Linked DNA regions of Pontimicrobium sp. SW4. The main gene of each other region encodes a partner of the protein of the gene in region 3 in a complex. Links are inferred from orthologs where the notes say so. Each region holds a gene or a part of one and is shown on either strand. Other genes may lie near its edges. The genes, in order: accB, ABGB03_RS09500 and accD.

Region 1 (10,858 bases), 2.6 Mb from region 3 along the record:
AAACACAACATATTATATTGCTTGGGATAACAGGTATGATTCTTCTTCTTTTGATTTTACACTAACTGAAGCGCCTGTATTAGCTATTAGTTTTAATGAGCAAGTAAGATCTGGCGGAGGAACTTTAAGGGGTGCTGTAGATATGAACAATGATGGATTAGATGATATTGTATCCATCGTTGCTAAAAATGTAAATGATAGTAATGTTTATGATATAAATATTCAAGAACAAGTACCAGGCGGAGGATTTACAGGTCATGATTACCCAGTTTCGGCACCCTATAGTGCTTCATGGAGCTTAGCTGCTGGTGACTATAATGGTGATGGATACAATGATCTTGTTTGGGGAAATGGTTCTGGAGTAAATATTATAAAAGCAACTAATAGTGGAACCGATTATGCCATTGTAGAAACCAAAAGCGGCATTTTTACACAGCGTACAAACTTTGTGGATATTAATGAGGATGGTCGTTTAGATGTTTTTATCTGTCACGATATAGCGCCAAACATTTATTATATGAATGAAACCAGTGGTTTAGAATTCTATCAAGGTGCAGATGCAAATGGAGTTCCTGAAGGTTTAGGTATTTATCCATCTGGTGGCAACTATGGTTCTGTTTGGGTAGATTACGACAATGATGGCGATATTGATATGTTTTTGGCAAAATGTGGTGGTGGAGAAGAGAGACGAAAAAACCAATTATTTAGAAATAACGGAAATGGCTCTTATACCGAAGTTGCTGTAGCTGCAAATTTAGCTGATCCTATTCAAACTTGGTCTGGAGCTTGGGGAGATTATGATAATGATGGTGACATGGATGTTTTTATTGGTGGCTATAGTGGAGCATCACATAAAATGATGCGTAATAATGGTGATGGTACATTTACTGATGTTACTGCAACAACAAATTTAGGATTCTTCACTTACACAGGTATTGATAATGCTCCTGTGGACTTTAATAACGATGGGTTTATAGATATTCTCTCTAACGGAAATGTTTTACTAAACGATGGCAACTCTACTAATATGTCATTTACTGCATATACTTCAGGAATGCCACCTCAAGGTGCTATTGGTGATTTAAATGATGATGGGTTTATGGATGTAACAAGTGGTTCTAAAATATATTATAACAATGGAAACCTTAATAATTACTTTAAAATAAAGTTAGTAGGAAATGGTCTAAACAAGGCTGGAATTGGAGCACGAATAGAAATTACTACTAGTTCTGGAACTCAAATACGTGATGTTAGAAGTGGAGAAGGGTTTAGATATATGAATAGTTTAACGACGCATTTTGGTCTCGGTACTGATACTAATATTACATCTGTTAAAGTATATTGGCCCTCTAATACCGTAGATATTATTAATAATGTTAGCGTAAATCAATCTATTACTTTGGCTGAAGGATCTACTCTAAGTACTCAAACTGAGACTTTCGCTGAAGATCTAACGTTGTTTCCAAACCCAGCGAAAAGCACATTATATGTTCGTACTAAATATAACTTAAGCGATGCGATTTATACCGTTTTTGATATTTCAGGAAAGCGTGTTTTAAATAGTAAGTTTGGAAAAGATAACACTGTTAATGTGTCATCTTTAAGCACTGGAACTTATTTCCTTAGAGTCATGCAAGATGGATTGTCTCATACTCAAAAATTTATTAAAGAATAATATATTTATTGAACTTTTATATTAAAGCCATCTAAGTTAGATGGCTTTTTTTATACTATTTTTACCTCTAAATACATTTAATGCTTCAGGTTCAAAACATTTCCTTTGGATATCATAAAAATATAGTTGTAAAAAACATTAATTTCTCTGCGCTGCCAGGTGAAAACATATCAATTATTGGAGAAAGTGGCTCTGGTAAAAGTACGTTGTTAAAACTGATACATGGAGAATATGATTTAGGTAAAGGTAGCATCTACTGGAAAGATGAGCCCATTTTAGGCCCTAGCCACAACTTAGTTGTTGGCTACCCTTTTATGAAATATGTCACTCAAGAGTTTGATTTAATGCCTTTCATAACGGTAAAAGAAAATATTGGAAAATTCTTGTCAAACTTTTATCCAGAAGAAAAACAAGAACGAATCAACACTCTTATTGATATTGTAGAATTAAAAGAGTTCGCAAATGTAAAAGTTCAATATTTAAGTGGTGGACAAAAACAGCGTGTAGCATTGGCAAGAGCTATTGCTTTAAAACCAGAAATTATTTTATTAGACGAGCCCTTTAGTCATATAGATAATTTTAAAAAACAATCTTTACGACGCAATCTATTCAAGCACTTAAAAGAAAATAATATTACATGTATTGTTGCCACTCATGATAAGAATGATGTATTACCATTCTCCGATAAAATGATTGTGCTTCATAAAGGAGAGCTTATTGCTAATGATACACCTAAAGAGCTTTACAGTAATCCTCCTTTGCCTTTAGTTGCCTCTTTTTTTGGTGAATTTAATACCATAGAGCCTTATGGTATTTTGTATGCACATCAACTAGAAGTTGTCAATAATTCTAAAATAAAAGCTACTGTAAAACATAATTATTATAATGGAGATTATTATTTAATTGAAGCATTATTGAATGATAAGTCCATTTTTTTTGAAACTTCTCACGAGCTTAAAATAGATCAAGAGATTTCCCTTAAAATTACTAATAGGTAGTTATTCTATTTTTTTAATTTCAATACTATTTCTGTTAAAATTAATACTATCTCCTGCTGTTTTACCGATAAGCAATTTACCAATAGGTGTATTAGCCGAAATCGCATAAAAAGATTCATGATCAACTACTAAATTTCCTGCACTTATTGAAATGAAATAATTCAATTGGTTGGTATATACTAAAGAACCTAGTGTAACAATAGTAGATTTTTTATCAAGACTTACTTTCGATAAAACCATTTTTGTTTTATTTATTTCAGCTAATTGTTGACCAGCTTTTTCTCTCTCAAGCTGCAACATGGCTCTTCCAGTTTCATGTTTGTCTCCAGCGCTACTTTTGGTTTCCGACTGAAGTGCATTTTGTAATTCTTCTATGCTTTTTTGAATTGTTTGAAATCTATTCTCAATAAAAGCTTCACAAGATCGATATAGCTTTTGCTTCAAATTCATTCTAACAGTCTAGATGTTTTTTTATATACAACACCTCGTTCTTTTAAATAGTTTAAGAAATAGTTAAAACACACTTCATTTTTTCCAATTAACTCTGGTGGAAAAACACCTTTCTCGCTAAACAATCCTTCTAAGAATAGATTTGCTGCAGCTGTGGCAGTATAACCTGTACTTCTAGACATAGATGAGGTTTGCGTATCTGGACAATACTCATCATAAAGATTATACACAACCTCTTCTATTTTCCCATTCTCGTTTTCGCCTTTAACTGTTACACGCATAACCGTAAGTTCTTCTTCAGTTTCTCCAAGTTTCCACTCGTTAAATAATACTTTACTTGTAAAATCTAATGGTGATACTTTATTGCCATTAACTTCAATAACTTCTTCACTAAAAAAGCCGCTTTCCTTAAGTACTTTAATATACTCCACATGTCCTGGATAACGTAAGGTTTTTTCTTTCATATTAGGAATATGAGACATGGTATAAATTATCGACCTCAACCCATCTGAATTAAAAGATTCTAATGTTCCAATGTTATCAAATTCTAAATATTCGCAATCCGTTAACGCCTCTCTTGTAATAACTTGGCTGTTTTCTACATAACGAGCTGGTCTTGTATATTCCTCAATAACATCTACTGGAGAAAATGGTGCTTTATAACAAAATGGCCATTTTTTAATTTTTGGTAAGCCTCCAACTAAGCACTCAAAATCTGTGAGCTTCATTTTTTCATTATAATACCCAAGAATAACGTTATCCATTCCTGGAGCTACTCCACAATCTACAATTGCAGTAACATTCTTTTCTTTAGCTAAAGCATCTAATTCCAAAGAGTTTTCAGGGAAAAAAGAAATATCTATAACATTCTTTTCTGCTTCAATAATAGCTTTAAGTGTTTCAAACCCAAGAAATCCAGGAACTGCGCAAATTACCAAATCAAAATCTTTAATCATTGATTTAAGGGTTTGCTTATCAGTTACATCTAATAATAAAAAATCAAGATCTGTAGATTTTTGTTTTACCTTTTCTAAAGCATGTACATTAACATCTGTTAAGGTAACCTTGTGTGTTTTTGCTATATCTATAGCCATGGCACTGCCCACCATACCAGCGCCTAATACAATAATATTATTCATTAAAAGAAATTTAAAAGTTGAAAAAAGAATTTAAAGTTTGAAGTAAACGAAAAAGGAAGCTAAAGCCCCGGAATTAATACCCAAGGCATCTCGTTTGTTTTTAATTTTCTTTTTTTAGTCATGAGATAAATGTACAACTTAAAAATAAGCCATAAAAAAACTCCGAAATTAATTTCGGAGTTTTTTTTACTTAATCTTTATACTGCTCATCCATTTTAAAATCTTCCATGAATTTAGTGGTATAATTTCCTGCTAAATAATCTGGATGATCCATTAATTGTCTATGGAATGGAATTGTAGTCTTTATACCTTCAATTACAAATTCGTCTAAAGCACGCTTCATTTTGTTTATTGCTTCTTCACGGGTTTGAGCTGTTGTAATTAACTTAGCTATCATCGAATCGTAATTTGGCGGTATTGAATATCCTGCATATACGTGAGTGTCTAAGCGGACTCCATGACCACCTGGAGAATGCAGTGTTGTGATTTTTCCTGGTGACGGTCTAAAATCATTAAAAGGATCTTCTGCATTAATCCTACATTCGATTGAATGTAAATTAGGCGTATAATGTTTCCCAGAAATTGGCACACCTGCAGCAACCAATATTTGTTCACGAATCAAATCGAAATCAATTACCTGTTCGGTAATTGGGTGCTCTACTTGAATACGTGTATTCATTTCCATAAAATAGAAATTTCTATGCTTATCCACTAGAAACTCAACGGTTCCTGCTCCTTCGTATTTAATGTATTCTGCTGCTTTTACTGCTGCTTCTCCCATTTTTTTACGCAAAGCATTAGTCATAAATGGAGAAGGTACTTCTTCTGTTAATTTTTGATGACGTCGTTGAATCGAGCAGTCTCTTTCTGATAAATGACAAGCTACTCCTCTAGAGTCTCCAACAATTTGAATTTCAATATGTCTAGGCTCTTCAATGAGCTTTTCCATATACATATCATCATTACCAAAAGCTGCTTTAGACTCTTGCCTTGCAGACTCCCAAGCTTCTTTCAAGTTTTCTGGTTTCCATACAGCACGCATCCCTTTTCCACCACCACCAGCAGACGCTTTAAGCATTACAGGATATCCTGTTTCTTCAGCTGTTTTAATACATTCTTCAAAAGTTTCTATAACACCTTCGCTTCCAGGAACACATGGTACTCCAGCAGCTTTCATAGTCGCTTTTGCATTTGCTTTGTCTCCCATTCTATCAATCATTTCAGGAGATGCACCAATGAATTTAATATCATGTTCACCACAAATTTTTGAAAACTTAGCATTTTCAGATAAGAATCCATATCCAGGGTGTATTGCATCGGCATTAGTAATCTCTGCAGCAGCAATAATATTAGACATTTTTAAATAAGACTCGCTACTTGGTGCAGGACCAATACAAACAGCTTCATCTGCAAACTTTACGTGAAGACTTTCGGCATCAGCTGTAGAATATACTGCAACTGTTTTAATTCCCATTTCTTTACAGGTTCTAATAACACGTAGTGCTATTTCCCCTCTATTGGCTACTAATATTTTTTTAAACATCTTTTTCGAATTAGATAATTAGACAATTGGATTATTCGATTATTCGATTATTAGAATAGCATACATCTAACAATCAAGGGATCTAATAATCTAAAATTAAGATGGGTCAACCAAAAATAATGGTTGGTCAAATTCTACTGGAGAAGAATCATCAACTAATATTTTTACTATTTTACCTGAAACTTCAGACTCTATCTCATTGAATAGTTTCATTGCCTCAATAATGCAAAGTACATCCCCTTCAGCGATAGTTTGTCCTACCTCAACAAATAATGGTTTATCTGGTGAAGGTTTTCTATAGAAAGTTCCTATGATTGGTGATTTAATTGTAATATATTTTGAGTTATCTTCTGTTGCTACAGCTTGTGGAGCATCTTGTACAGGTGCCGAAGTTGCAGCTGGAGCAATGGCTTGCGTCATTTGCGCTTGAACTGGAACTTGCTGTAATATTGTGGTTTCAGAATCTGATCCTGTTTTAATGGTAATTTTAATATCATCCATTTCAAGTTTAACCTCACTTGCACCTGATTTGGCAACAAACTTGATTAGGTTTTGAATCTCTTTTAAATCCATAATTTAGCTATTTTAGTTTAGTTAGTGTTGTTAAGAATTATATGCCCATTTCAAATAAATGGAACCCCAAGTAAATCCGCCTCCAAAGGCAGCAAAAATTATATTATCTCCTTTTTTAAGTTGCGATTCGTAGTCGTGTAATAATAACGGAAGCGTAGCTGATGTAGTATTGCCATACTTCTCAATATTCATCATTACTTTATCTTTGTCTAGTTCTATTCTATTGGCAGTAGCATCAATAATACGTTTATTAGCTTGATGAGCAGCTAACCATGCAATATCATCTTTTATTAGGTTATTGCGTTCTAATATTTTTACTGCTACATCTGCCATATTAAATACAGCATTTTTAAATACCGTTTTTCCATCTTGAAACACATAGTGTTTCCCATCATTAAAAGCTTCTTGAGTTATAGGATATGACGAACCTCCATATGTTGCCTGCAAAAACTCTCTTCCCGAGCCATCACTTCTAAGGTATTCGTCTTGAAGTCCTAAATTTTCTTCATTCGGTTCAAATAATACAGCTCCTGCTCCATCACCAAAAATGATGCAAGTAGCTCTATCTTCATAATTAATAAATGATGAATTTTTATCTGCGCCTATTAGTAATACATTTTTATATCTTCCTGATTCAATATATTTAGCGGCTGTCGACATTCCAAATAAAAAACTTGAGCAGGCTGCTTCTAAATCAAAAGAAAAGGCATTTATGGCTCCAATTTGTGTGGCTGTATAAGCAGCTGTGGATGCTGCCTTCATATCGGGAGTTGCAGTTGCAACTATTACAAGTTCTATATCTTTTGGATCAATTCCTTTTTTGCTTATTAAATCTTCTGCTGCTTTAATAGCTAAAAAAGAAGTTCCTTTACCTTCATCTTTAAGGATTCTTCGCTCCTTAATTCCTGTTCTAGTTGTAATCCATTCATCATTTGTATCAACCATTGTTTCCAATATTTGGTTGGTTAATACATATTCTGGCACGTATGCGCCAACAGCTGTAATTGCTGCTGTGATCTTACTCATAGTTATAGTTTAGTTTTGAACAAAAAATCACAAAATTGACGTAAAACGTCAAAAAAGTGATGAAAAATACCACTTTTTGAACAAATAATGCTGCAAAATAGGTGTTTTTGACTTCAAAAAAAATTTATCATAAAAAAAACGCTCACAAGTGAGCGCTTAATTATTTTGTGTGCATATTGCTTATGCTATATTTTCCTCTTGAGAATTATCTACTAATACCTGACCTCTGTAATAAAGTTTTCCCTCATGCCAATGAGCTCTATGGTATAAGTGCGCCTCTCCTGTAGTAGGACACGTAGCAATTTGTGGTACAGTTGCCTTGTAATGTGTTCTTCTCTTATCTCTTCTTGTTTTCGAGATTTTTCTTTTAGGATGTGCCATTTTCTATAATTATTTATCCGTTAATAGTTTTTTTAATGTATTCCAACGAGGATCAATATCCTCATTTTCTGTTTTTTCATCTAAGCTTTTTGGGCTTAATTCTTCAAGTTTATTGAGTATTTCTGAATTTAAAGTCCCATCTATTACTCCTGGATGAACTCTTTTAAATGGTACCGATAACACAATTAATTCATATATATATTGCGAAATATCAACTTCATATTCGGAATGAGGTATAATTAAAATCTCCTCATTTTCATCATTGTATTCATTCCCAAACTTTACAACCAAATTAAAATCATTTTCAATAACTTGGTCGAAAGGTTCGTTTGTTAAATCACAGTTTATATTAACTGTTCCTGACACTATAAAATGCAATTCTAAAAGAGTGGTTTTTTTATTTAAAACAACTTTTACATCAAGATTTGCATCATTAAACTCGTCGTACTCAAAATGGTTAAAGAACTTATTTTCAATTTTATACTCGAAATTATGTTCTCCTTGTTTTAATCCTATAAATTGAATTATAAACTCTTTCAGTTTCTTCATCTTCACATTTATTTCGAGCGTGCAAATATATAAAATTATATTTACCTATTTAGGGTTATAAACATTTTTTTGTTTATATCTTTTGTCTTTGCTTTTTTAATGGGTTGCTACTAATTTTTTTGAACTCTTGACGATTCTTAAAAATTTGAATCCCAGCATATAATGCTTCTTTAAAAGAACTATTATCTGCTTCTCCTTTTCCTGCTATTTCATAGGCTGTTCCATGGTCTGGAGAAGTCCGAACACCACTTAGCCCTGCTGTAAAATTTACGCCTTGTCCAAAAGACAGGGTTTTAAAAGGAATAAGCCCTTGATCGTGGTATGCGGCAATGATTGCGTCAAAATTCTTATAACTATTTGAACCAAAAAAACTATCAGCCGAATATGGACCAAAGACTAATTTTCCTGTTTTGCGTATATCTATTAATGTTGGCTTTAAAATATCATCGTCTTCTGTTCCAATAACACCATTATCTCCAGTATGAGGGTTAATGCCTAAAACCGCTATTTTAGGTTTCCTTATTCCAAAGTCTATTTTTAATGTTTTACTAATTGTCTCAATTTTTGAAGTGATTAGTTCTTTGGTGATTTTTGATGAAACTTGACTAACAGGAACGTGATCTGTGAGAAGGCCTACTTTTAAATCGTCTGTAACCATAAACATAAGCCCTTCTCCTGCTAGTTCTTTAGATAAGTAATCTGTATGTCCTGGAAAGTTGAAAGATTCTGATTGAATATTGTGTTTATTTATTGGAGCAGTAACCAATACATCTATTTTTTTTTCTTTTAAATCATTTGTAGCTGCTTTAAAAGATTTAATAGCATACTCACCTATCTTCATATCTTCACCGCCAAAATTAATAGCAACATTTTCCTTCCATACATTTAAAACATTTATTTTTCCATGTATAGCTTGTTCAGGTTTATGAATACTATTAAAATTTATACCACTTTTAAAATGATTTTTTAAAAACGCTATTGTTTTAATAGATGCATAAATAATAGGTGTGCAAAAATCAAGAATTCTATCATCCTCAAAAGTTTTAAGAATAATTTCGCCACCAATCCCATTAAGATCTCCTATGGATATACCTACTAAAATTTTTTCCTCGCTTCTCATTAGTAATGATGACTTTTGTTTGTAATTTTGATGGTACAAATTTAACTAAATAAAACCGTTATATGTTTACTGGTATTATAGAAGATCTTGGAATAGTTAGAGACTTGATAAAAGATAAAGAAAATATTGATATCACTATTAAAAGTAATATAACCCATGAGCTAAAAATCGACCAAAGTGTCGCTCATAATGGTGTTTGTTTAACTGTTGTAAATTTAAACGATGATGAATATACTGTAACTGCGATTAAAGAAACAATCGATAAGTCTAACATTGGAGCCTTAAAAATTAATGATAAAGTAAATCTTGAAAGGGCTATGAAACTTGGTGATAGGCTAGATGGTCATATTGTTCAAGGACATGTAGATCAAATCGCAACATGTACAAAAGCAATAGAACTTAACGGAAGTTGGGAATATACTTTTAAATATGACTCTTCATTAGGAAATCTTACTATTGAAAAAGGTTCGATAACAATTAATGGAGTAAGTCTTACGGTTATTGACTCTAAAAAAGATACATTTAGTGTTGCAATAATCCCTTATACTTACAAGCATACAAATTTTAATAACCTTAAAAAAGGCTCTATTGTTAACTTAGAATTTGATGTAATAGGAAAGTATGTAAGTAAGCTTCAAAAAATGTGAACTCTTAACTCTTAGGTTTTGATTTAATGAAATTGAGGCACTTAATTACTCCATATAAAAGAGCCAAAACAAAAACAAAAATAATTGCATCATCTATAGGTAACCCTGGGGGTGGAGGTCCTGAAGGAGGCGGGGGTGGAGGTCCTTGATAGGCATATGTTGCATTAACAAAAACAAATAAGATTTGGGCAATTTTCATATTGTTTTTTGAATCATTTTGATGTAAATGTATGAAAAAAAGCCAGTTATCAAAAAAAACTACACACAAAAAACATCTATGAAGCGTTAAAAAACAACGACAAAATGTATACTCTTAGTACTCTTGACAACGACTAATTAATTATTTTTTTGAAAGAATTAATTACACTATATAACTCTTTCATTATCCCTTTATTATGCTAAAATAAAGTTTTGTGTGTATTTTCTACAAGTTTTTTAACTTTATTTATATACTTCAGTAAAAAATCACAATACTTCATACTCAGCGATTAATAGTTTATACAACTATTTTGACTTTTGTAAAAAAGAAAAGCCTAACATCTCTGTGAGGCTTAATTTTAAAAAGTGGTCCCACTTGGGCTCGAACCAAGGACCCTCTGATTATGAGTCAGATGCTCTAACCAACTGAGCTATGGGACCAAATTAGGCTGCAATATTACTACTTATTTTATTTCTCCGCAAGTAAATTATTCTTTATTAATGCGCTCTTGGCATAGCTCGATGAGTACTCCATTAGTTGATTTTGGATGTAAAAAAG
Region 2 (10,727 bases), 1.5 Mb from region 3 along the record:
AGGATGCTTCGTTATCGTTAAAACCTCTTTCATAGCGTAAATCTACACCAAAATTATTAAGGTTTAAACCAATTCCAAAGTTAAGTCCAACGGTAAAATCGTTCTTTACATCGTTAATAGCAATACCATCAAATTCAGTATCTAATATGTATTGCAAAGACGGACCACCAAAAACGGATATTGGACCTAAAACTTTAACACCTACTAATAGTGGTGCGTCAATTTTTTGCATCGTAAAATCATCACTATCATAATCACTTTTAGTTTTAGTATATACTAATTCTGGTCTAAAATAAAGTTCATTTCCTATTTTTCCAAAAACACCAATATGATAGCCAATATTTCTATCAGGATGTTTTGCATTATCACCAATTGACTCAAAATAATCACCATTGGCATTGTAATTTAAACCTCCTTTAATACCAAAAGAAGAGCCATTTTGTGCAAATGCAAAAGTGCATGTGGTTGTTAGCGCTACTAATAAAATTAGTTTTTTCATAATTGTTTTCGTTTTAAGATTTGAATGTGTATGTATCAAAAACGTTGCCAAAAGCATATTATTTTTTAATGGTTAAATTAATTTATAAAAAAAAGGTTCTTTTAAATTAATAGAAGAACCTTTTTTAAATATTTTGTCAATTACTATTTTCTGGCAATTACTGCTTTTACTTTTTTAATAATAGCTGCACTATCAAGACCATATTTTTCCATAAGTTGAGCAGGAGTTCCTGACTCTCCAAAAGTATCGTTAGTAGCTACAAATTCCTGTGGTGTAGGATTGTTTAGAGTTAAAACACGCGATACGCTTTCACCCAACCCTCCAAGGTAGTTGTGCTCCTCGGCAGTAACAATACATCCAGTTTTAGCAACTGAATTTAATATAGCTTCTTCATCTAAAGGTTTAATAGTATGTATATTAATTACTTCGGCAGATATACCTTGTTCATGCAAAGCTTTTGAAGCTTCAAGCGCTTCCCAAACCAAATGCCCTGTTGCAACGATAGTTACATCATTACCATCAGTCATTTTAATAGCTTTGCCTATTTCAAATTTTTGATTTTCAGGAGTAAAGATTGGAACAGATGGTCTTCCAAAACGTAAGTATACAGGGCCATTATGTTCAGCTATAGCAAGAGTTGCTGCTTTTGTTTGGTTGTAATCACAAGGGTTAATAACAACCATTCCTGGTAACATTTTCATTAATCCAATGTCTTCAAGTATTTGGTGTGTTGCTCCATCTTCTCCCAAAGTTAAGCCAGCATGTGAAGCACAAATCTTTACATTTTTTCCTGAATAAGCAATGGATTGACGAATTTGATCATAAACACGACCTGTTGAGAAGTTTGCAAAAGTTCCAGTAAATGGAATTTTTCCGCCTATGGTTAATCCTGCAGCAATTCCCATCATATTCGCTTCTGCAATTCCAATTTGGAAAAAACGTTCAGGATTCTCTTCAATAAATTTATCCATTTTTAACGACCCAATTAAATCGGCACATAGAGCCACAACGTTTGGGTTTGTTCTTCCTAATTCAGCTAAACCAGCTCCAAAACCAGAGCGTGTATCTTTTTTTTCTGTATATGTATAAGTTTTCATTTTCGAGTTTATTGAATTAGTAATCTCCTAAGGTTTCAGGATTTTGGTTTAATGCTGATGCTAACTGCTCATCATTTGGTGCTTTACCATGCCATGCATGTGTATACATCATAAAATCAACACCATTACCCATCATGGTTTCTAATAATACGCAAACTGGTTTTCCTTGCCCTGTTTTAGATTTTGCTTCAGCCATTCCTTTTAAAATAGCATCAATATCATTTCCTTCTTTTATCTCCACAACTATCCAATCAAAAGCTTGAAATTTAGCCTTTACATCTCCCATAGCTAATACATCGTCAGTAGCGCCATCAATCTGCTTACCATTTAAATCAATAGTAGCAATTAAATTATCAACTTTTTTAGCTGAAGCATACATAATGGCTTCCCAGTTTTGACCTTCTTGCAACTCACCATCACCATGTAAACTATATACTAAATGATTATCGTTGTTTAGTTTTTTTGCTTGGGCAGCACCAATAGCGACGGACATTCCTTGACCTAAAGAACCAGAAGCAATTCTAATTCCTGGTAACCCTTCATGCGTTGTTGGGTGACCTTGTAATCTAGAATTAATAAGTCTAAAAGTGTTTAGTTCTTCAACTGGGAAATAACCAGATCTAGCTAAAACACTATAATAAACTGGTGATATATGACCGTTTGAAAGGAAGAAAAGGTCTTCACCAATTCCGTCCATATCAAATCCTTCATTTCTATCCATGATTTCATTATAGAGTGTTACAAAAAATTCAGCACATCCAAGAGAACCTCCTGGGTGTCCAGAATTTACCTTATGTACCATCCTCAAAATATCTCTACGAACCTGTACGGTTAAATCCTTTAAATGTTGTGTATTTGGCATGTTAAGTTAGTTACTTTTTAAGGCGCAAAAATAGGTGTTTAATGAGTTTAAAAAAAGCGAAATGGTTTCATTGTTAAAAAGCCATTGCTATTGTTAATAAGTTAATTTAATAACAAATATATCTGTTAGAAATTTGAGTTAATTATCTTTGCTCGTTGTTAAATGAAACGCATGATTTTTAAATTAGAAGGAAAAGATTCTCTGAGTAAAGCAAGAGCTGGAAGGATTACAACAGATCACGGTGTTATTGAAACACCAATTTTTATGCCTGTTGGTACAGTGGCATCGGTTAAAGGTGTGCATCAAAGAGAACTGAAGGATGATATTAATCCTGATATTATATTAGGAAACACCTATCATTTATATCTAAGACCTCAAACATCTATTTTAGAGAAAGCGGGAGGCTTACACAAGTTTATGAATTGGGACAGAAATATTTTAACTGACTCGGGTGGTTATCAAGTGTATTCGCTTTCTAATAATAGAAAAATTAAAGAAGAAGGCGTTAAATTTAAGAGCCATATAGATGGTAGTTACCATACATTTACACCTGAAAATGTTATGGAAATTCAGCGAACAATAGGCGCGGATATTATTATGGCTTTTGATGAGTGTACACCATACCCCTGTGATTATAATTATGCTAAGCGTTCTATGCACATGACACATCGTTGGTTAGATAGATGTATTAATCATTTAGAGAAAGTACCTTATAAGTATGGCTATAGTCAAGCATTTTTTCCAATTGTACAAGGCAGTACATATAAAGATTTAAGAATGCAGTCTGCTGAATATATTGCAAACTCTGGAGCTGTAGGAAACGCCATTGGAGGCTTATCGGTTGGGGAGCCTGCAGAAGAAATGTATGCAATGACCGATGTTGTTTGTAGTATACTTCCAGAAGATAAACCACGTTATTTAATGGGAGTTGGAACACCAATTAATATTTTAGAAAATATTGCTTTAGGTGTCGATATGTTTGATTGTGTTATGCCAACTCGAAATGCCAGAAACGGGATGCTTTTTACAGCACATGGCACTATTAATATTAAAAACAAAAAGTGGGAAGACGATTTTTCGCCTGTCGATGATATGGGAATAACATTTGTAGATACAGATTATACTAAGGCTTATTTAAAGCACCTTTTTAGTGTTAATGAAAGACTAGGTGCGCAAATAGCAACCATACATAACCTAGGATTTTATTTATGGTTGGTGCGTGAAGCCAGAAAACATATATTAGCAGGAGATTTTAGAGAATGGAAAGACAAAATGGTAAAACAAATGGATAAACGTCTGTAGTTAAGTGAAAATACTAGATTGGTACATATTAAAGCGCTACTTAGTAACATTTTTAATGATGTTGCTCTTGTTTATTCCTATTGGAATTACGGTGCATTTGTCTGAAAAAATTGATAAGATACTTGCAAATAATGTTCCTTTTCCTGAAGTAGCTCAATATTTTTTAGATTTCACAATCTATTTTGCTAACCTTTTATTTCCCTTGTTTCTTTTTTTATCAGTAATATTTTTTACATCTAAACTTGCAAATAATACAGAGGTTATAGCCTTTTTAAGTTCGGGTGTTTCTTTTACTAGGTTTTTAAGGCCTTATATTATTGGAGGAATAATAGTAGCTCTTTTTGCTTTAATTTTAGGAATGTATTTAGCACCTAAAGCTAGTAGTGGATACAATGAGTTTATTTATAAATACTTAAGTGGGAATAAAAAAGCTGTTGATGAAGACCAACTTTATAGGCAGATTAATGAGAATGATGTTATTTATGTACAATCTTTTGATGTAAAAAATAATGCTGGGAAGCTATTTACCTTAGAGCATTTTGAAGAAAATAAACTTGTTTATAAAATTGAGGCAAATAGTATTAGATATATTAAAAGAGATAGTACCTATAGAATGAATCAATACGTAAAAAGAATTATTGGAGAAAATGACGATGAAATAATTCAAAAACGAAGGTTAGATACTCTATTTGCATTTGATTTAGAAGATTTAATGCCAGTAAAGTATATAGCAGAAACACTTAGTTATGGTGAACTTACTTCATTTATAGAAAAAGAAGAATCCCGTGGTTCATCTAATATAGGAAGGTATAAAGTGGTACTTTACAAAAAGTGGAGTTTACCAGTCTCAATTTTTATTCTTACCATTATTGCTGTTGCAGTGTCTTCCAAAAAGAGAAGAGGAGGTATGGGAGTAAACTTGGCATTTGGAATCTTTATAGCCATGATTTACGTGTTCTTCGATAAGGTTTTTGGTGTTATGGCAGAACAATCTAACTTCTCTCCAGCCATAGCAGTGTGGTTTCCTAATATACTTTTTGGTATTTTAGCGATCTATCTACTATATAATGCTAAGCGATAAACTAAAAAATTATTTACACCTTCACTTACTTGTTTTTATAGCTGGCTTCACAGCAATTTTAGGAGAACTTATTTCGATTGGCTCTATTCCTTTAGTGTGGTTTAGAATGCTAATCGCTACAGTTTTAATGGTTATTTATATAAAGTTTAGAAAAATTAAACTAACTCTCGATTTTAAAACCATTTTCAAATTCTTTTTAGCAGGAATCATTATTGCTTTACATTGGATTACATTTTTCGAATCTATTGAGCAATCAAATATTTCAATTGCCTTAGCAATGTTTTCAACAGGCGCTTTTTTTGCATCATTTATTGAACCTCTTTTTTTTAAAAGAAGAATTATCTGGTACGAAATAGTATTTGGAGTTATGGTTATTATTGGTGTTTGGCTAATCACTAAAACAGAAATAAGATATACTAATGGAATAATACTTGGAATAATTTCCGCTTTTTTATCCACACTATTTGCTGTTATTAATGGACAATTTGTTAAGCGCTATAGTGCTTCGGTGATTTCGTTTTATGAATTTTTTAGTGGTGTTTTATTTATATCTCTGTTTATTATACTTTTTGGAGATGGATTTAGTTTTGAATTCTTTAATTTAAGTAATTCAGATTGGTTCTACCTTATTATTCTTGGGTCAATATGTACAGCTTATGCTTTTATGGCTGCTGTATATATAATGAAGCACATTAGGCCATACACACTAGTGCTTACCTATAATTTAGAACCAATTTACGGAATAGTATTGGCAATTATTTTATTCCCAATTAAAGAAAAAATGAGTTTAGAATTCTATGTTGGAGCGACCATCATCATTAGTGTTGTCATACTCAATGGAATACTAAAAAACTCTAAGTCATTAAAAAGTAACCTTACTACATAAGCTAAGCCAATTAAAGTTTTTATATTTGTAAGCTAACTAACAAACTTAAATTTCTGTGGAATATTTAGAATTTGAGCTCCCAATTAAGGAGTTGGAAGAACAACTACAAAAGTGCCAACTCATAGGAGAGGAGAGTGATGTTGATGTTACTGAAACGTGTAAGCAAATTGAAAAAAAATTAGCTGAAGCAAAAAAAGACATTTATAAAAACCTTTCTGCTTGGCAACGTGTTCAATTATCTAGACATCCAAACAGACCTTATACTTTAGATTATATTAAAGCTATATGTGGTGATACATATTTAGAATTGCATGGAGATAGAAATGTAAAAGACGATAAGGCAATGGTTGGTGGACTAGGTAAAATTGGTAATCAAACCTTTATGTTTATTGGGCAACAAAAGGGATACAATACCAAAACGAGACAATATAGAAACTTTGGTATGGCTAACCCTGAAGGTTATAGAAAAGCTCTTAGATTAATGAAATCTGCTGAAAAATTCGGAATTCCTGTAGTAACGTTTATTGATACTCCTGGAGCTTATCCTGGACTTGAAGCCGAAGAACGTGGGCAAGGAGAAGCTATTGCTAGAAATATTTTGGAAATGACACGTTTAAAAGTGCCTATTATGTGTATAGTTATTGGAGAGGGTGCTTCAGGTGGTGCTTTGGGAATAGGTGTTGGCGATAAAATTTTAATGCTTGAAAATACTTGGTATTCGGTAATTTCTCCCGAAAACTGTTCTTCAATTCTGTGGAGAAGTTGGGAATTTAAAGAGCAAGCTGCTGAAGCTTTAAAATTAACAGCTAAAGACGGAAAGCGTCTAAAAGTGATAGATGAAATTATTAAAGAACCGCTAGGTGGTGCTCATAAAGATAGAGAATCAACATTTGTTGCTGTTCGTGATGCTATTGTAAAATCGTATGATGAGTTTAAAAACTTATCACCAAAAGATTTAGTAAAACAACGCATGGATAAGTATTCTCAAATGGGTGTTTATAAAGACTAATCCCTTACAAATCATATAATAATCTAAATCCGAAGTTTATCACTTCGGATTTTTTATCGCTATTAACAATATTTAAAACTTATTAACAGTTAAAATGTTGACTTGTAGTGAACAATGTTGTAACTTATATAGCTCAATAAGCCCACAATTTGGTTACTTTCGTTTTAGTAAATAAATTGAATAATTAATCCAAAAATGAGTGTTTCGCAAACCTCAAAGTAATAGAAATACTAATGAAACAACCTAATCAACTTCAAGGCTATAAAGTAGATAAAAGCACTTTAATAAGCTTAGAAAAAGGTAAAATCCCTCCACAAGCCCTCGATTTAGAGGAAGTTGTTTTAGGAGCAATGATGATTGATAAGAAAGGTGTTGATGAGGTTATCGACATTTTAAGTTCTGATGCTTTTTACAAAGAAGCGCATCAATATATTTTTGAAGCCATTTTTAAATTATTTGAAAATAGCGAACCTATAGATTTGTTAACAGTATCTAGTCAGCTTAAAAAAGATAGTAGACTAGAAATGGTTGGAGGTGATTTTTACTTAATTTCTCTAACACAAAAGGTATCATCTTCTGCACATATTGAATTTCACGCGCGTATTATTTTACAGAAATTCATTCAACGTAGTTTAATAAAAATTTCAAGTGAAATTATTGAAGAATCTTATGATGAGACTAAAGATGTATTCGATCTTTTAGATAAAGCTGAATCTAAGCTTTATGAAGTTACTCAGGGAAATATCAAAAAATCTTCCGAAACCGCTCAAGAATTAGTAATTCAAGCCAAAAAGAAGATTGAAGAAATTTCTAACAAAGAAGGGTTAAGTGGTATTCCATCTGGTTTTGATAAATTAGATAAACTAACTTCTGGTTGGCAAGAGAGCGACTTAATCATTGTAGCAGCGCGTCCAGGTATGGGTAAAACGGCATTAACGCTTACTATGGCGAGAAATATTGCTGTAAATCAAAATATTCCAGTTGCTTTTTTCTCGTTAGAGATGGCATCAGTACAATTAATAACAAGATTAATTTCATCTGAAACTGGATTGTCTTCGGAAAAATTAAGAACAGGTCGTCTTGAAAAACACGAATGGGAACAGCTTAATGTAAAGGTAAAAGCATTAGAAAAAGCACCTTTGTTTATTGATGATACTCCATCATTATCTATTTTCGATCTTCGGGCCAAAGCAAGACGTTTATCGTCACAACATGGTATAAAGTTGATCGTGATTGATTACTTGCAGTTGATGACAGGAGGAGGCTCACATGGAGGAAATAGAGAACAAGAAATATCGATGATTTCTCGTAATCTAAAAGCATTGGCAAAAGAATTAAGTATTCCAGTGATTGCTTTGTCTCAGTTATCGCGTGCGGTTGAAACTCGTGGAGGAAGCAAAAGACCATTACTATCTGACCTTCGTGAGTCTGGTGCTATTGAGCAAGATGCAGATATTGTTTCGTTTATTTACCGCCCAGAGTATTATAAAATTGATGAATGGGATGATGAAGAGCGTACTCCAACCGATGGACAAGCAGAATTTATTGTAGCAAAGCATAGAAATGGTGGTTTAGATAATATTCGATTAAAGTTTATTGGTCACTTAGGTAAGTTCGATAACTTAGATGACTTCGATTCGCCTTTTGGCACTGAGTTTCATTCTAAAATGAATGCTGCTGCGAATGACGATACTTTTAAGGCAGATGATTTTAAACAAAATCCTAATGACGCATTTGGACTTAGTGAAGAAGATAATGATGTGCCGTTTTAGGTGATTAAACTAAAATTGTCTTAAATCTTTTAGCTCAGAATATTTTTTAAGTATCTTTCCATTATGAAATGAGCCATTTCTGAATGTTTAGACTAACTATATTCATTATTGGCGAATTACATTTGACCAAATAGTCAAATAAAATTGTACAAATGAAAAAGATAGTTGCCTCATTATTTTTCCTATTTATGGTTGCAAATTCTTATGCATCCTATATTCTTATCCCAATGGATGCCGAAGGACAAAGAAATCATTTAAAAGCTTATGGAATTACTTTTTGGACACTTGAAAAGCAGCAAAAAGTAAAATGGCTACTTAATTATAAAGGCGGCTCATTTCTATTGCCAGATTTTGAAGAAATAAGAAAAGAATGCCAAATTAGAGGTGTGTCTTTTGAAGTGATTAGTGATTCTAAAGCTGAAAGTATTTTACAGGAAATTAGTAGTCCTAGTCAAAACATGGAAGCCGTTGTGTTAGAAAAAGCACCAAAAATTGCAGTATATACACCTTATGGAAAACAACCTTGGGACGATGCTGTAACTATGGTGTTAACGTATGCTGAAATTCCTTACGATACAATTTATGATGAGGAAGTATTAAATGATGCACTAGTATTATACGATTGGTTGCATTTACATCACGAAGATTTTACAGGACAGTACGGAAAGTTTTACAGAAGTTATAGAAGCGCACCTTGGTATATAAATGAAAAAAAGGCAGCTGAAGAATTAGCGACTAGGTTAGGCTATAGCAAAGTTTCTGAAGCTAAGTTAGATGTCGCTCTAAAAATTAGAGACTATGTAGTTGGTGGAGGCTTTATGTTTGCAATGTGTAGTGCAACGGATAGTTTTGATATCGCCTTATCAGCCGAAGGAATTGATATTTGTGAACCTATGTTTGATGGTGATGGGAGTGATGCAAATTATCAGAATAAAATAGATTATAATAAGACTTTTGCGTTTACTGATTATATTTTAGAACGTAGCCCAAATGTATATGAATTCTCATCTATAGATATGTCTCAAAAAAGACGTATTCCAAAAACAACCGATTATTTTTCATTGATGGAATTTTCTGCTAAATGGGATCCAATTCCAACAATGCTAAATCAAAACCATACTGCTTTGGTTAAAGGATTTATGGGACAAACAACATCTTTTACAAGAGATGAGATAAAATCCAAAGTGTTGGTGCTTGGTGAAAATAAAACCAATGGAGAAGCCAAATATATTCATGGTATTAAAGGAAAAGGCTTTTTTACATTCTATGGAGGACATGACCCTGAAGACTATACACATAGAGTAGGAGACCCTAAAACCGAATTAGATTTACATCCTACCTCACCAGGATATAGACTCATTTTAAACAATGTGTTGTTTCCTGCTGCTAGAAAGAAAAAGCAGAAAACTTAAATTAAACCGATTCCTAGGGCAATTGATACTATAATTAGAAATACTGCGACAAATTTTTGAATAAACTTCAAAGTTACTTTCTTTAATAACTTATGCCCAAAAAAAGCGCCAGCAATTGCTGAAAGTGTTGCGCTAACAATTAAAGGTATATTTTCGTATAAGCCAGACTCTAACATTCTTGTTGAATACATAGAGATTCTAGTAAAATCTACTAAGCAAGAAATAACAACAGCTGTACCAATAAATGCTTCTTTAGTTAGACCAGCTTTAATAAGAAATGCTGTTCTAAGTACACCTTGATGTCCAGAAAGTCCTCCAAAAAAACCGCTTAAAAACCCTCCAAAAGGCAATTGTTTTTTGGTGAATTGTAACTTATCAAAAAAAGGTAATAACTCAATGACAGAGAATACGATTAACAGTAGTGAAATAACCAATTTAACTGGAGTGATTTCAAAAGATTTGTTACCAATTTGATAAGTATAAATTGTAGGTAGGTCGGTAATATTCAAAAGCATCCAAGCACCAATAAATGCTGCAATAATGGCTGGAATTCCAAATCGTATTAGTACACTTTTGTTGGCTTTGTTACCAACAAGAATCAATTTAAAGACATTATTAAAAAAATGAACAACTCCAGTTAATGCTATTGCTAGTTCTATTGGAAAGAATAGTGCAAAAACAGGCATTAAGATTGTACCTAGTCCAAATCCAGAAAAAAAAGTTAGAATAGCCGTTAAAAAAGCTACAAGGCAAATTACAAAATAGTCCACTATTCCATTTTAATGAGTCCCTATAATACAACCACAG
Region 3 (10,637 bases):
CCATCTTGAGTATAATCTAAAACTCTATCCCAATCTATAGTAGCTTTTTGGGCACTATTTCTAACATTACTAACTAGCCAACGAGCACCAAGACTGTTCATGTATTTAACAGCATTTACACCAGCACCACCAGGGATGATAGCTTCATCAAAAGTAATTCCATTAACAGAAGCAATAGATATCGCATCGTCTAACTTTTCTAAAGCAAAGGTCATAGCTGTAGCATAGTCTGAAGCACCTTCAAGACCAGTTCCAGCTACAACACCAGTTTCATCAGATAACCATACTTGATCAAAAACTAAAGCTAATTGCGCAATAGCAGAAGCTTGTCCAAACCTTGCAATTGTCATTATTTTATTTGGATCATCAAACTCAGTACCATTTTCAACGGCTAATGCTAATGTATTTGCATCAGATAGAATTGAATATAGAGAATTAAAATATGAATTTGTTACATTGTTACCGTAAGCAGGTGAATTGTTAAATGCTACTCTAGGCTCACTAGATAAATCTCTCATACCAAAGTTACCCCAAGAGCAACTAGTGATATCTGCCATTGTAGCAAATGCTGCTGCCGGAGAATTTGTACTGTGAGAAGTCATAAACAGGTTTCTTGTTAACCCATCTGCTGTAGCTGATAAAGCAACAGGATCAGATGTTAAAATGTCATCATTTGGATTTTCTAAGTTATCTACATTCAAATCTGTAGAAAAATCATCACATGATACAGTAAAAATAAGTAAGGTGATAATTAAAAATAAGTTAATTGTTTTTTTCATAGCGTTATTTGTTTTTATTTATAGATGAGGTCTTATTGAATAGGTTGCGTACTAAATAATTTATGTTGCCATTATTTTACATGAATAATGTGTATAAAAATTCAATGAAAATTATTAATGTATTTGTAAAATATTATTAGTCAATGCTTTGATGTCTTTTATATAAAATAATGGAACGATTAATTATTTATTTGTTTTATTTTGCAGGATGATGATTAACTATTTAATAATTCAAAATTCACCTACTAATAGTATTATTGCAGTCTTTTTATTGGCTCTTTCTATTATGATTTTTTATTTCGGATTTAGAATGATAGAAATGGTTTATGTAATGCGCAATAAAAAGCCGCTTTACAATCATGTTTATTTTAAATTAAAAAAACTTTCACCATCTCAAAAATCAACATTAAGAAATTTTTCATTTTATAGGAGATTATCTAAAAGAGAGCAAGGTTTTTTTGAGCATAGAGTAGCTTGTTTTATAGAAGATAAAACTTTTATTGGAAGAGACGATTTAATAATAAATGATGAAATTAAAGTTTTAATTTCTTCAACAGCAGTTATGCTTACTTTTGGTTTTAGAGATTTTTATATTGGCTTAATAGATAAGATATTTGTTTATCCAAAACCCTTTTATTCTAAAACGAATGATGATTATCATAAAGGAGAATTTAACCCTAAATTAAAATCTTTAGTATTTTCATGGAAAGATTTTGAATATGGATACAACATAGGTGATGATAATTTAAATTTAGGTATTCATGAATTTGCACATGCTATTCATTTAAATAGTATTAAGGAGCGTGATGTTAGCTCAACAATATTTAAAGATTCATTTAAAGAATTAACAGAACTTTTGTCTAATAGTAAATCCATGAGAGACAGGTTAATTTCTTCTAGATATTTTAGAGAGTATGCTTATACCAATCAATTTGAGTTTGTTGCTGTGTTAATTGAGTATTTTTTTGAGTCTCCAATTGAGTTTAAAAACCAGTTTCCAAAAATATATAGTAAAGTAAAGCAAATGCTAAACTTCGGTTACGCTAAGTATTAAATAATAACTTTTATTTGTTTTAGGTATGACTTTTATCATAATTTAACTGACTGTTCTTGGTTAACTTTAATGTTGAATTTAAAACCTGAGACATGAAAAGAGGAACACCAATTTCGGCAATAATGACTAAAAATGTCATTACATTAAATACATCTGATAATTTAGAAACAGCTGAGCGTTTATTCAAACAAAATCATATTAGACATATTCCAGTTGTTAGTGGAAAAAGCATAAAAGGAATGTTAAGCCTTACAGATTTGCTACGCATCAGTTTTGCTGATGCAGTAGATGAAACAGAAGATTATGTTGATGCTATAGTTTATAATATGTTTACTATAGAACAAGTTATGGCCAAAAACTTAATAAGCGTAACATCAAAAACGACCATTAAGGAAGTTGCGGAAATTTTAGCAAAAAAAGAGTTTCATGCAATACCAGTTGTAGATAATAATAAGTTGGTAGGTATAGTAACAACTACTGATTTAATTAACTATTTGTTGGCACAGTTTGATGAGTAGATTTTCTCTATTAAGAATTTGCTAAAGCTTTTAAGTCTTTAATCGTTTCTATTTGATTAGAACTTTTAAATACATAGCTGCCAGCTACCAAAACATCTGCGCCAGCATCTACAAGTGCTTTAGCATTTTTATTGGTTACTCCTCCATCTATTTCAATTAAAGTTGAAGCGCCTTTTCGTATAATTAATTCTTTTAATTGTTCAACTTTACTGTAAGTGTTTTCAATAAAGCTTTGGCCTCCAAAACCTGGATTAACACTCATTAAGCAAACAAGATCAATGTCATTAATTGTATCTTCTAAAAGATTCACATTCGTATGCGGATTTAGAGCGACACCAGCTTTCATTCCTTCAGCTTTTATGGCTTGAAGTGTTCTATGTAAATGTGTGCATGCTTCGTAGTGTACGGTAAGTATATTGCTTCCTAATTCTGCAAATGTTTTAATATAACGATCAGGATCTACAATCATTAAATGTACATCAATGGTTTTTTTTGCATGCTTTGAAATAGCATCTAAAACAGGCATTCCAAAAGAAATATTTGGTACAAAAACACCATCCATGATATCAATATGAAACCAATCAGCTTCACTATTGTTAACCATTTCTATATCATACTGTAGGTTTGCAAAATCTGCTGCTAAGATTGAAGGTGCTATTAATTTTGAAGACATTGTATTTAGTGATTATTTTGTTTTGACAAAAATAATTTAATTATAGGTTTATTTTATTTTTTTGCAATAAAGTTCTCGACGATATTGATGATTTTGTCAACAGAGTTAAGCTCAGCTTTCTTTATCCATTTTAAATATTTCTTTAATTGATCTAGAGTTTTAGAGTTTTCAACAATGACAAACCCAGAAACATAGTCGACAAATATACGTTCTTCAATAGTTGTGTCGATTAATTTTATGATGTTAGTATGTCTTTGATCTTGGCTAATTTTTTTAAAAATCATATTAACCATTTGCTCGTCTCCTTCTAATATTTGAAGAAAATTACCATGATTATATACTAAGATACCTGAAATATTGAGCTCCGTATTGTTTCTTTTATTAACGCGAAATAAATGTTCTATATCTAGATTAGATAATAAGTTTTTAGCGCTACTAACATAACATAGTGTATGCGGCATACTTAAATTTTTAGAGATTTTACTTTTAAATAATAAAAAAGTGAACCCAGAGTAATCAGCTCTGGGTTCTTTCATCAATCAAAAAACGAACAGTTATGTAACTGTTTGTTGCGTTTATTAGGATATAAATATAACTATCCTAAGTAAGTTTTTAAAATTTTACTACGAGAAGTATGTTTTAATCTACGTATTGCCTTTTCTTTAATTTGACGAACACGTTCTCTAGTTAGGTCAAAAGTCTCACCAATTTCTTCTAAAGTCATTGGATGTTGATTACCTAAGCCAAAGTATAAACGAATTACATCTGCTTCACGAGGAGTTAATGTTTCCAGAGCTCTTTCAATCTCTGTACGTAACGATTCGTGTAATAAATCTCTATCTGGATTTGGAGATTCACCACTACGAAGTACATCGTATAGGTTAGAATCTTCCCCTTCTACTAAAGGAGCATCCATTGATACATGACGTCCAGAGTTTTTCATTGACTCTTTTACGTCGTTAATTGTCATGTCTAATTCTTTAGCAATTTCTTCAGCACTTGGCGGGCGTTCGTGAGACTGCTCTAAGAATGCATAGGTTTTATTAATTTTATTAATAGAACCAATTTTGTTAAGTGGCAAACGTACAATTCGTGATTGTTCAGCTAATGCTTGAAGAATCGATTGACGAATCCACCATACTGCGTACGATATAAATTTGAAACCTCTGGTTTCATCAAATCGTTGAGCAGCTTTTATAAGTCCTAAATTACCTTCATTAATTAAATCTGGTAAAGTAAGTCCTTGATTTTGATATTGCTTAGCTACAGAAACAACAAAACGTAAGTTAGCTTTAGTTAATTTTTCTAAAGCAATTTGATCTCCTGCTTTAATACGTTGTGCTAATTCTACTTCTTCGTCTGCTGTAATTAAGTCAACTTTTCCAATCTCTTGTAGGTATTTATCTAACGATGCAGTTTCTCTATTGGTAACCTGCTTCGTAATTTTAAGTTGTCTCATCTAAAGGTCTTCTGTTTTATTTATTGGGATTAATACTCTTGTCATATAGTTATACGTGAAATGTTACTTAAATGTTACAAAAAATATTAAATTTTAATTAATTTTTTATCTGTTAAATTAATATCGCTAAGCATTTCGTCAGTAAATTTGTAATGACCACGAGTAGTAATTAACCTAAAATGATGAGATTTTATAGCACTTAATGTATTTAGAAATAACCATTTTGATTTCAATAAATTGGTTTTTGAGGTTTTTAAACTAATATCGAATATATGCTTTCTACCTTCTTTTTCGGCTACAATATCTGGCGTTATTGTAATATCACTTCCTTTTTTATGATATGATTTAGGTGTTTCATAGCCCTTCATATCTGCTTTGATGTTTTGATAGCCTAAATTTTGTAAGTAATTTACCGAGGTTTCTAAAAAATCTGAATATTCTTCTTTGTCGTTGAATGTCATAGCTTATAATATAACGAAATTTATTGGATTTACAAATTTTGTTGATGCTTTAATGTTTTATCATATTCTTTAAACTAAAAAAACCTCTCAAAATTAATTGAGAGGTTTTAAAGTTATAGTAGATAGAAGGGTTATTCTTCTTTCTTATCTTCTCTAGGCTTGCGGTCATCACGACGGTTATCACGTCCACGATTATCTCTTCCTCTGTTATTATCACGTCCACCTGAACGTTTATCATCTCTTGGTGGTCTAGCGACATAACCTTCAGGTTTTGGCAAAATTGCTTTACGAGATACTTTCTCTTTACGAGTTCTAGAATCTACTCCAAAGTACTTCACATCAAATACATCTCCCATGTTTACAACATCAGATACATTTTCTGTACGTTCCCAAGCTAATTCACTTACGTGTAATAATACTTCGTTGCCTGGAGCTTCCGTATATTCTACAACAGCACCAAAATCTAGCATCTTGATTACTTTTACTTCATAAATGCTACCAACTTCAGGCTTAAATAGTATAGCGTCTATTTTTGCCATTACTGCATCAATACCTTCATTGCCAACACCTAAAATTTCTACGATACCTTCTTCAGTTACTGGATCCTCATTAATTACAATAGTGGTTCCAGTTTCTTTTTGCATCTCTTGTATTACTTTCCCACCAGGACCAATTAAGGCACCAATAAATTCATTAGGAATACGTCTTGTTATCATTTTAGGAGCATGACCTTTAACATCTGCATTAGGTGTAGCAATAGTATCGGTCAATTTCTCTAGGATATGTAAACGACCATCACGAGCTTGCTTTAGTGCATTTACTAAGATTTCGTAAGATAAACCTTTTACTTTAATATCCATTTGGCAAGCGGTAATACCATCAGCAGTACCAGTTACTTTAAAATCCATATCTCCTAAGTGATCTTCATCTCCTAAAATATCAGATAAAACAGCATATTTTCCTGAATCCGCATCAGAAATTAATCCCATAGCTATACCAGAAACAGGTTTTTTCATTTGCACACCAGCATCCATCAATGCCATTGTACCAGAACAAACTGTTGCCATAGAAGATGAACCGTTAGATTCTAATACTTCTGAAACGATACGAACCGTATAAGGACAATCGTCAGGAACCATTCCTTTTAACGCGCGTTGTGCTAAGTTACCATGTCCAACTTCTCTACGCGAAGTTCCACGAATTGGCCTCGCTTCACCAGTTGAAAAAGGAGGGAAGTTATAGTGTAAATAGAAACGCTCTTCGCCTTCCTGAGATGGCATATCTATTTGATTAGCATCTCTTGATGTTCCTAAAGTTACAGTGGCTAATGCTTGTGTTTCTCCTCGAGTAAAAATTGCTGAACCGTGAGTTGATGGTAAATAGTCAATCTCACACCAAATTGGTCTAATTTCATCAGTTTTTCTACCATCTAAACGTAAGCCTTCATTTAAGGTTAAATCTCTAATTGCAGCTTTTTCAGCTTTGTAATAATATTTAGAAACTAAGTCACCAAAATCTTCTAACTCTTCTTCAGTAAAAGTTGCTTTAATTTCTTCTTTAATAACCTCGAATGCAGCACTTCTTTCATGTTTAGCAGATCCAGCTTTTGCAATGGTATACACTTTATCATAAGCTAAATCATGTATTTTCTTTGCTAAATCTTCATCTTCTCTTTCAGGCTCATATTCACGAGTTTCTTTTTTCCCAAATGCTTCAGCTAGTCTTACTTGAGCAGCGCACTGAACTTTAATTGCTTCGTGAGCAAATTTTATGGCTTCAGCCATTTCTTCTTCTGAAATTTCATCCATTTCACCTTCAACCATCATCACAGAATCAGCTGAAGCTCCAATCATCATATCGATGTCAGATTCTGCTAATTGTGCAAAAGTTGGGTTAATGATAAATTCTCCATTAATTCGACCAACTCTTGCTTCAGAGATTGGGCACTCAAAAGGGAAATCTGATAATTGAATCGCAGCAGAAGCCGCTAATCCTGCCATAGCATCTGGCATTACATCATCATCATGAGACATTAATTGAATCATCACCTGAGTTTCAGAATGATAATCTTTTGGGAATAACGGACGTAAAACGCGATCTACTAAACGCATGGTTAATACTTCACCATCACTTGGTCTTGCTTCTCTTTTAAAGAAACCTCCAGGGTAACGTCCTGCAGCAGCAAATTTTTCTCTATAATCTACTGTAAGTGGTAAAAAGTCTACTGGACTTTGTTTGTAATTGGAAACAACTGTACATAATAACATACATTTTCCAGATTGCACAACAACGCTACCATGCGCTTGTTTTGCTAATTTTCCGGTTTCGATAGAAATTTCTCTACCGTCTCCTAGGTCAATGACCTCTCTAAAAACTTGTGGAATCATAAATTTTTTTAATTCTAGTTACCGACAATTTAAGCGTCGGAAAACAGGTTAAACAATGGTCGTTGTGTTGTTGTAGTTGTTGTAAATGACATAATAATGTCTTGACCAATGAAAAACTGTAATTAGCTTCTTCAATGCGCAGTTTAAACTCTTGCGCTCGAGTTATATTAAAAACAAAAAAGAGGCGTAAAAGCCTCTTTTAAATTATTTTCTTAATCCTAATTCTTTAACTATGGCACGATATCTTAAAATATCTTTTTTAGTTAAATAATCTAGTAAAGCACGTCGCTTACCTACTAATTTTACTAGAGAACGCTCAGTGTTAAAATCTTTACGATTATTTTTTAAGTGTTCTGTTAAGTGGTTAATTCTGTGTGTAAATAATGCAATTTGCCCTTCAGCAGAACCTGTGTTTTTTGCATCTTTACCATGCTTTTTAAAGAGTTTCTCTTTTGCTTCTTTTGTTAAATACATGCTAATATTATTGTAAATGATTTTTATGTACTTGATTACGGTTTTCGTATTCAAGCCGCAAAGATAGTAAAAAATAGGGATTTACAATTTATTTAATACTGTTTTTACTTATTAAAAAGGAATATTTGGTATTAGGGAGTTATAGAGAAATTAAACTATTTCATTTTAAGAAAGTCTTAACATATATTAACTTAAAATTTGCAATGATGAAAAAATTAAATGTAACAAGACAAATGTTAATGGTATCGTTAGGTTTATCTCTAGTCTTTTTTGGCTGTAGTGAGAATGAGCCTATTGATAATTTTGAAAAGAATTTAGACTCTAATGAGGTGGCTTTATCTGTTGAAATTGATGTAGCATTAGAGACGATGGATGATATTGCTATTGATGCCTATGAAGATCAAGAAGTAAACGAGGATACTTCTGGTAGAACTAGAACTACCAATGGTAATGAATTTTTTACACTTCCAGATTGTGTGACAATTACTGTAGTTGCTCAACAAAACTATAGAGAGTTAACTATAGATTTTGGAACTGAAGGCTGTGAGATAAGAGGAAATATACTAAAAGGTAAAATGATAATCTCCTATACTAGGAACCTTGAAGCTAGAGAGATTTTAATAACAAAAAACCTTGAAGATTTCTACTTTAATGATAAAAACATTATTGGAGGTAAAACAATCTTAAAAGAGCGTTCTAATGATAATGGTAACCCTCAATTTACTAAAACCGTTGATATAACAGTTGTTTGGCCAGATGGAATTGAAGCTTCAAGAACTGGAACAAAAACTCGAGAATGGATAGAAGGACATGGAAGCGGTGTGTGGAGTGATAATGTATTTGAAGTTACTGGAAACTGGATGTCTACTTTTAGAAATGGAAATACACATTCGTACGAAGTAACAAATCCATTAAGAAGAGAAGTTGTATGTAGATTTTTTGTGAGTGGTTCTGTGAATGTAGAGCGTACAAATTTTGCAGGTATTTTCGATTATGGAGATGGCGATTGTGATAATCAAGCTACCTTTACTTTTGAAGATGGCACCGTAAGAAACATTACACTTAGATAAGTAGGTTTTGATTATGTGATTGTAAAAGAAAAGCGAGCCAATTGGCTCGCTTTTCTTTTATGCTCTTAAAGGTTGATTTGTAATTAAATCAATATATAAGTTTATTTTATTTTTTAAATCTTTTCTATGAGATATAAAATCTAAAAAGCCATGTTCTTGTAAAAACTCAGCTGTTTGAAAACCCTCAGGTAATTCTTTTCCTGTAGTATCTCTTACAACACGAGGTCCAGCAAACCCAATTAAAGCTCCTGGTTCACTAATGTTAATATCACCTAACATAGCGAATGATGCAGTTGTTCCTCCTGTTGTTGGATCTGTACATAAAGAAATGTAAGGTATTTTGGCATCTGCTAATTGTGCTAATTTAGCTGAAGTTTTTGCTAACTGCATTAATGATAAAACCGCTTCCATCATACGGGCTCCACCAGATTTAGAAATAATCATGAAAGGTAATTTCTTTTTTAAAGCATAATCTGCAGCACGTGCTATTTTTTCACCAACAACACTTCCCATAGAGCCACCAATAAAACTAAAATCCATGCAGGCAATAACAAGATCTTTTCCTTTAGATTTTCCAACAGCTGTACGTACAGCGTCTTTAAGATTTGTTTTTTCTTTGGCAGCTTTTAAACGGTCTGTGTACTTTTTGTTATCGACAAACTTTAGAGGATCTTTAGATTCTAGTTTCTCATCTAGTTCCTTAAATTTATTATCGTCAAAAAGGATTTCAAAATATTCTTTACTACCAATTTTAACGTGATAACCATCTTCCGGACTTACATAATAGTTTTTTTCTAATTCTTCGGTATCAATCACTTTTCCAGTAGGAGATTTATACCATAGTCCTTTAGGAGTATCTTTCTTTGCTTCTGTAGGTGTTTGTATTCCTTTATCCTTACGTTTAAACCAAGCCATTTTACTCATCCAATTTTATAAGTTAGTTAGAATGCAAAACTACATAAATTTTATAATGTATTTACATTATTTAAATCTTCAAAAGCTTTCTTTAAACGTTCAACAAAGCTATTTTCTGCTTCACGCAGCCATTTTCTTGGGTCGTAATATTTCTTGTTAGGAACATCATCGCCATCAGGATTTCCAATTTGTGATTGTAAATATGCTTCATTAGTTTTAAAATAGTCACGAATACCACACATAAAAGCATATTGCATGTCTGTGTCAATGTTCATTTTTATAACGCCGTAACCAATAGCTTCTCTTATTTCTTCAACGGTTGAACCTGAACCACCATGAAATACAAAATCAATATGGTTATGACCAAGATTATATTTTTTAGATACAAACTCTTGAGAATTTTTCAAGATTTTTGGTGTTAATTTTACATTTCCAGGTTTGTAAACACCGTGTACATTACCAAAAGCAGCTGCTATTGTAAATTGGTCACTAACTTTACTTAATTCTTCGTAAGCGTAAGCTACTTCTTCTGGTTGTGTGTAAAGTTTAGAATCGTCAACATCTGTATTGTCAACACCATCTTCTTCTCCTCCAGTAATACCCAATTCAATTTCTAGCGTCATTCCCATTTTACTCATACGTTGAAGATATTGTTTACATATTTCTATGTTTTCTTCAATAGGTTCTTCCGATAGGTCAATCATGTGTGAACTATAAAGAGGCTTACCAGTTTCTGTAAAATACTGTTCACTTGCGTTAAGAAGTCCATCAATCCATGGTAAAAGTTTTTTAGCACAGTGATCGGTATGCAAAATTACAGGAACACCATATTCTTTTGCCAATAAGT

What was found.
Region 1: the proteins of accD (region 3) and accB are in contact, whole or in part, in a solved structure (PDB 8UXZ), measured with the Escherichia coli proteins. The link is inferred for Pontimicrobium sp. SW4 from one-to-one orthologs.
Region 2: the proteins of accD (region 3) and ABGB03_RS09500 are in contact, whole or in part, in a solved structure (PDB 8UXZ), measured with the Escherichia coli proteins. The link is inferred for Pontimicrobium sp. SW4 from one-to-one orthologs.

Annotation. Positions count from the first base shown.
Region 1 is NZ_CP157199.1:3,135,753-3,146,610, reverse strand. Bases 4,641-7,637 are described here. They hold accB (acetyl-CoA carboxylase biotin carboxyl carrier protein), read right to left. Parts: upstream 6,379-7,637; coding sequence 5,902-6,378; downstream 4,641-5,901. Other genes in these bases: rpmF (50S ribosomal protein L32), read right to left, coding at 7,585-7,637; ABGB03_RS14395 (beta-ketoacyl-ACP synthase III), read right to left, coding at 6,409-7,404; accC (acetyl-CoA carboxylase biotin carboxylase subunit), read right to left, coding at 4,641-5,805. In the rest of the region: ABGB03_RS14425 (FG-GAP-like repeat-containing protein), read left to right, coding at 1-1,675; ABGB03_RS14420 (ABC transporter ATP-binding protein), read left to right, coding at 1,756-2,673; ABGB03_RS14415 (3-oxoacyl-ACP synthase), read right to left, coding at 2,674-3,123; ABGB03_RS14410 (saccharopine dehydrogenase C-terminal domain-containing protein), read right to left, coding at 3,120-4,262; more of accC, read right to left, coding at 4,453-4,640; more of rpmF, read right to left, coding at 7,638-7,785; ABGB03_RS14385 (DUF177 domain-containing protein), read right to left, coding at 7,795-8,334; 4-hydroxythreonine-4-phosphate dehydrogenase PdxA, read right to left, coding at 8,408-9,454; ABGB03_RS14375 (riboflavin synthase), read left to right, coding at 9,517-10,101; ABGB03_RS14370 (hypothetical protein), read left to right, coding at 10,128-10,250; mce (methylmalonyl-CoA epimerase), read right to left, coding at 10,788-10,858. UniProt on the Escherichia coli protein: This protein is a component of the acetyl coenzyme A carboxylase complex; first, biotin carboxylase catalyzes the carboxylation of the carrier protein and then the transcarboxylase transfers the carboxyl group to form malonyl-CoA.
Region 2 is NZ_CP157199.1:2,025,904-2,036,630, reverse strand. The notes cover bases 4,894-7,759. They hold ABGB03_RS09500 (acetyl-CoA carboxylase carboxyltransferase subunit alpha), read left to right. Parts: upstream 4,894-5,782; coding sequence 5,783-6,736; downstream 6,737-7,759. Other genes in these bases: dnaB (replicative DNA helicase), read left to right, coding at 6,970-7,759; ABGB03_RS09505 (DMT family transporter), read left to right, coding at 4,894-5,727. Also shown: ABGB03_RS09530 (porin family protein), read right to left, coding at 1-499; ABGB03_RS09525 (transketolase family protein), read right to left, coding at 643-1,596; ABGB03_RS09520 (transketolase), read right to left, coding at 1,613-2,458; tRNA guanosine(34) transglycosylase Tgt, read left to right, coding at 2,630-3,760; ABGB03_RS09510 (LptF/LptG family permease), read left to right, coding at 3,765-4,841; more of ABGB03_RS09505, read left to right, coding at 4,828-4,893; more of dnaB, read left to right, coding at 7,760-8,508; ABGB03_RS09490 (asparagine synthetase B), read left to right, coding at 8,736-9,920; ABGB03_RS09485 (sulfite exporter TauE/SafE family protein), read right to left, coding at 9,917-10,690; ABGB03_RS09480 (amidohydrolase family protein), read right to left, coding at 10,700-10,727. UniProt on the Escherichia coli protein: Component of the acetyl coenzyme A carboxylase (ACC) complex. First, biotin carboxylase catalyzes the carboxylation of biotin on its carrier protein (BCCP) and then the CO(2) group is transferred by the carboxyltransferase to acetyl-CoA to form malonyl-CoA.
Region 3 is NZ_CP157199.1:484,574-495,210, forward strand. What follows is about bases 7,862-10,637. They hold accD (acetyl-CoA carboxylase, carboxyltransferase subunit beta), read right to left. Parts: upstream 9,791-10,637; coding sequence 8,933-9,790; downstream 7,862-8,932. Other genes in these bases: ABGB03_RS02300 (hypothetical protein), read left to right, coding at 8,012-8,875; fbaA (class II fructose-bisphosphate aldolase), read right to left, coding at 9,841-10,637. In the rest of the region: ABGB03_RS02255 (hypothetical protein), read right to left, coding at 1-779; ABGB03_RS02260 (zinc-dependent peptidase), read left to right, coding at 988-1,833; ABGB03_RS02265 (CBS domain-containing protein), read left to right, coding at 1,926-2,351; rpe (ribulose-phosphate 3-epimerase), read right to left, coding at 2,362-3,024; ABGB03_RS02275 (BLUF domain-containing protein), read right to left, coding at 3,078-3,485; ABGB03_RS02280 (sigma-70 family RNA polymerase sigma factor), read right to left, coding at 3,620-4,483; ABGB03_RS02285 (hypothetical protein), read right to left, coding at 4,570-4,944; ABGB03_RS02290 (polyribonucleotide nucleotidyltransferase), read right to left, coding at 5,076-7,331; rpsO (30S ribosomal protein S15), read right to left, coding at 7,536-7,805.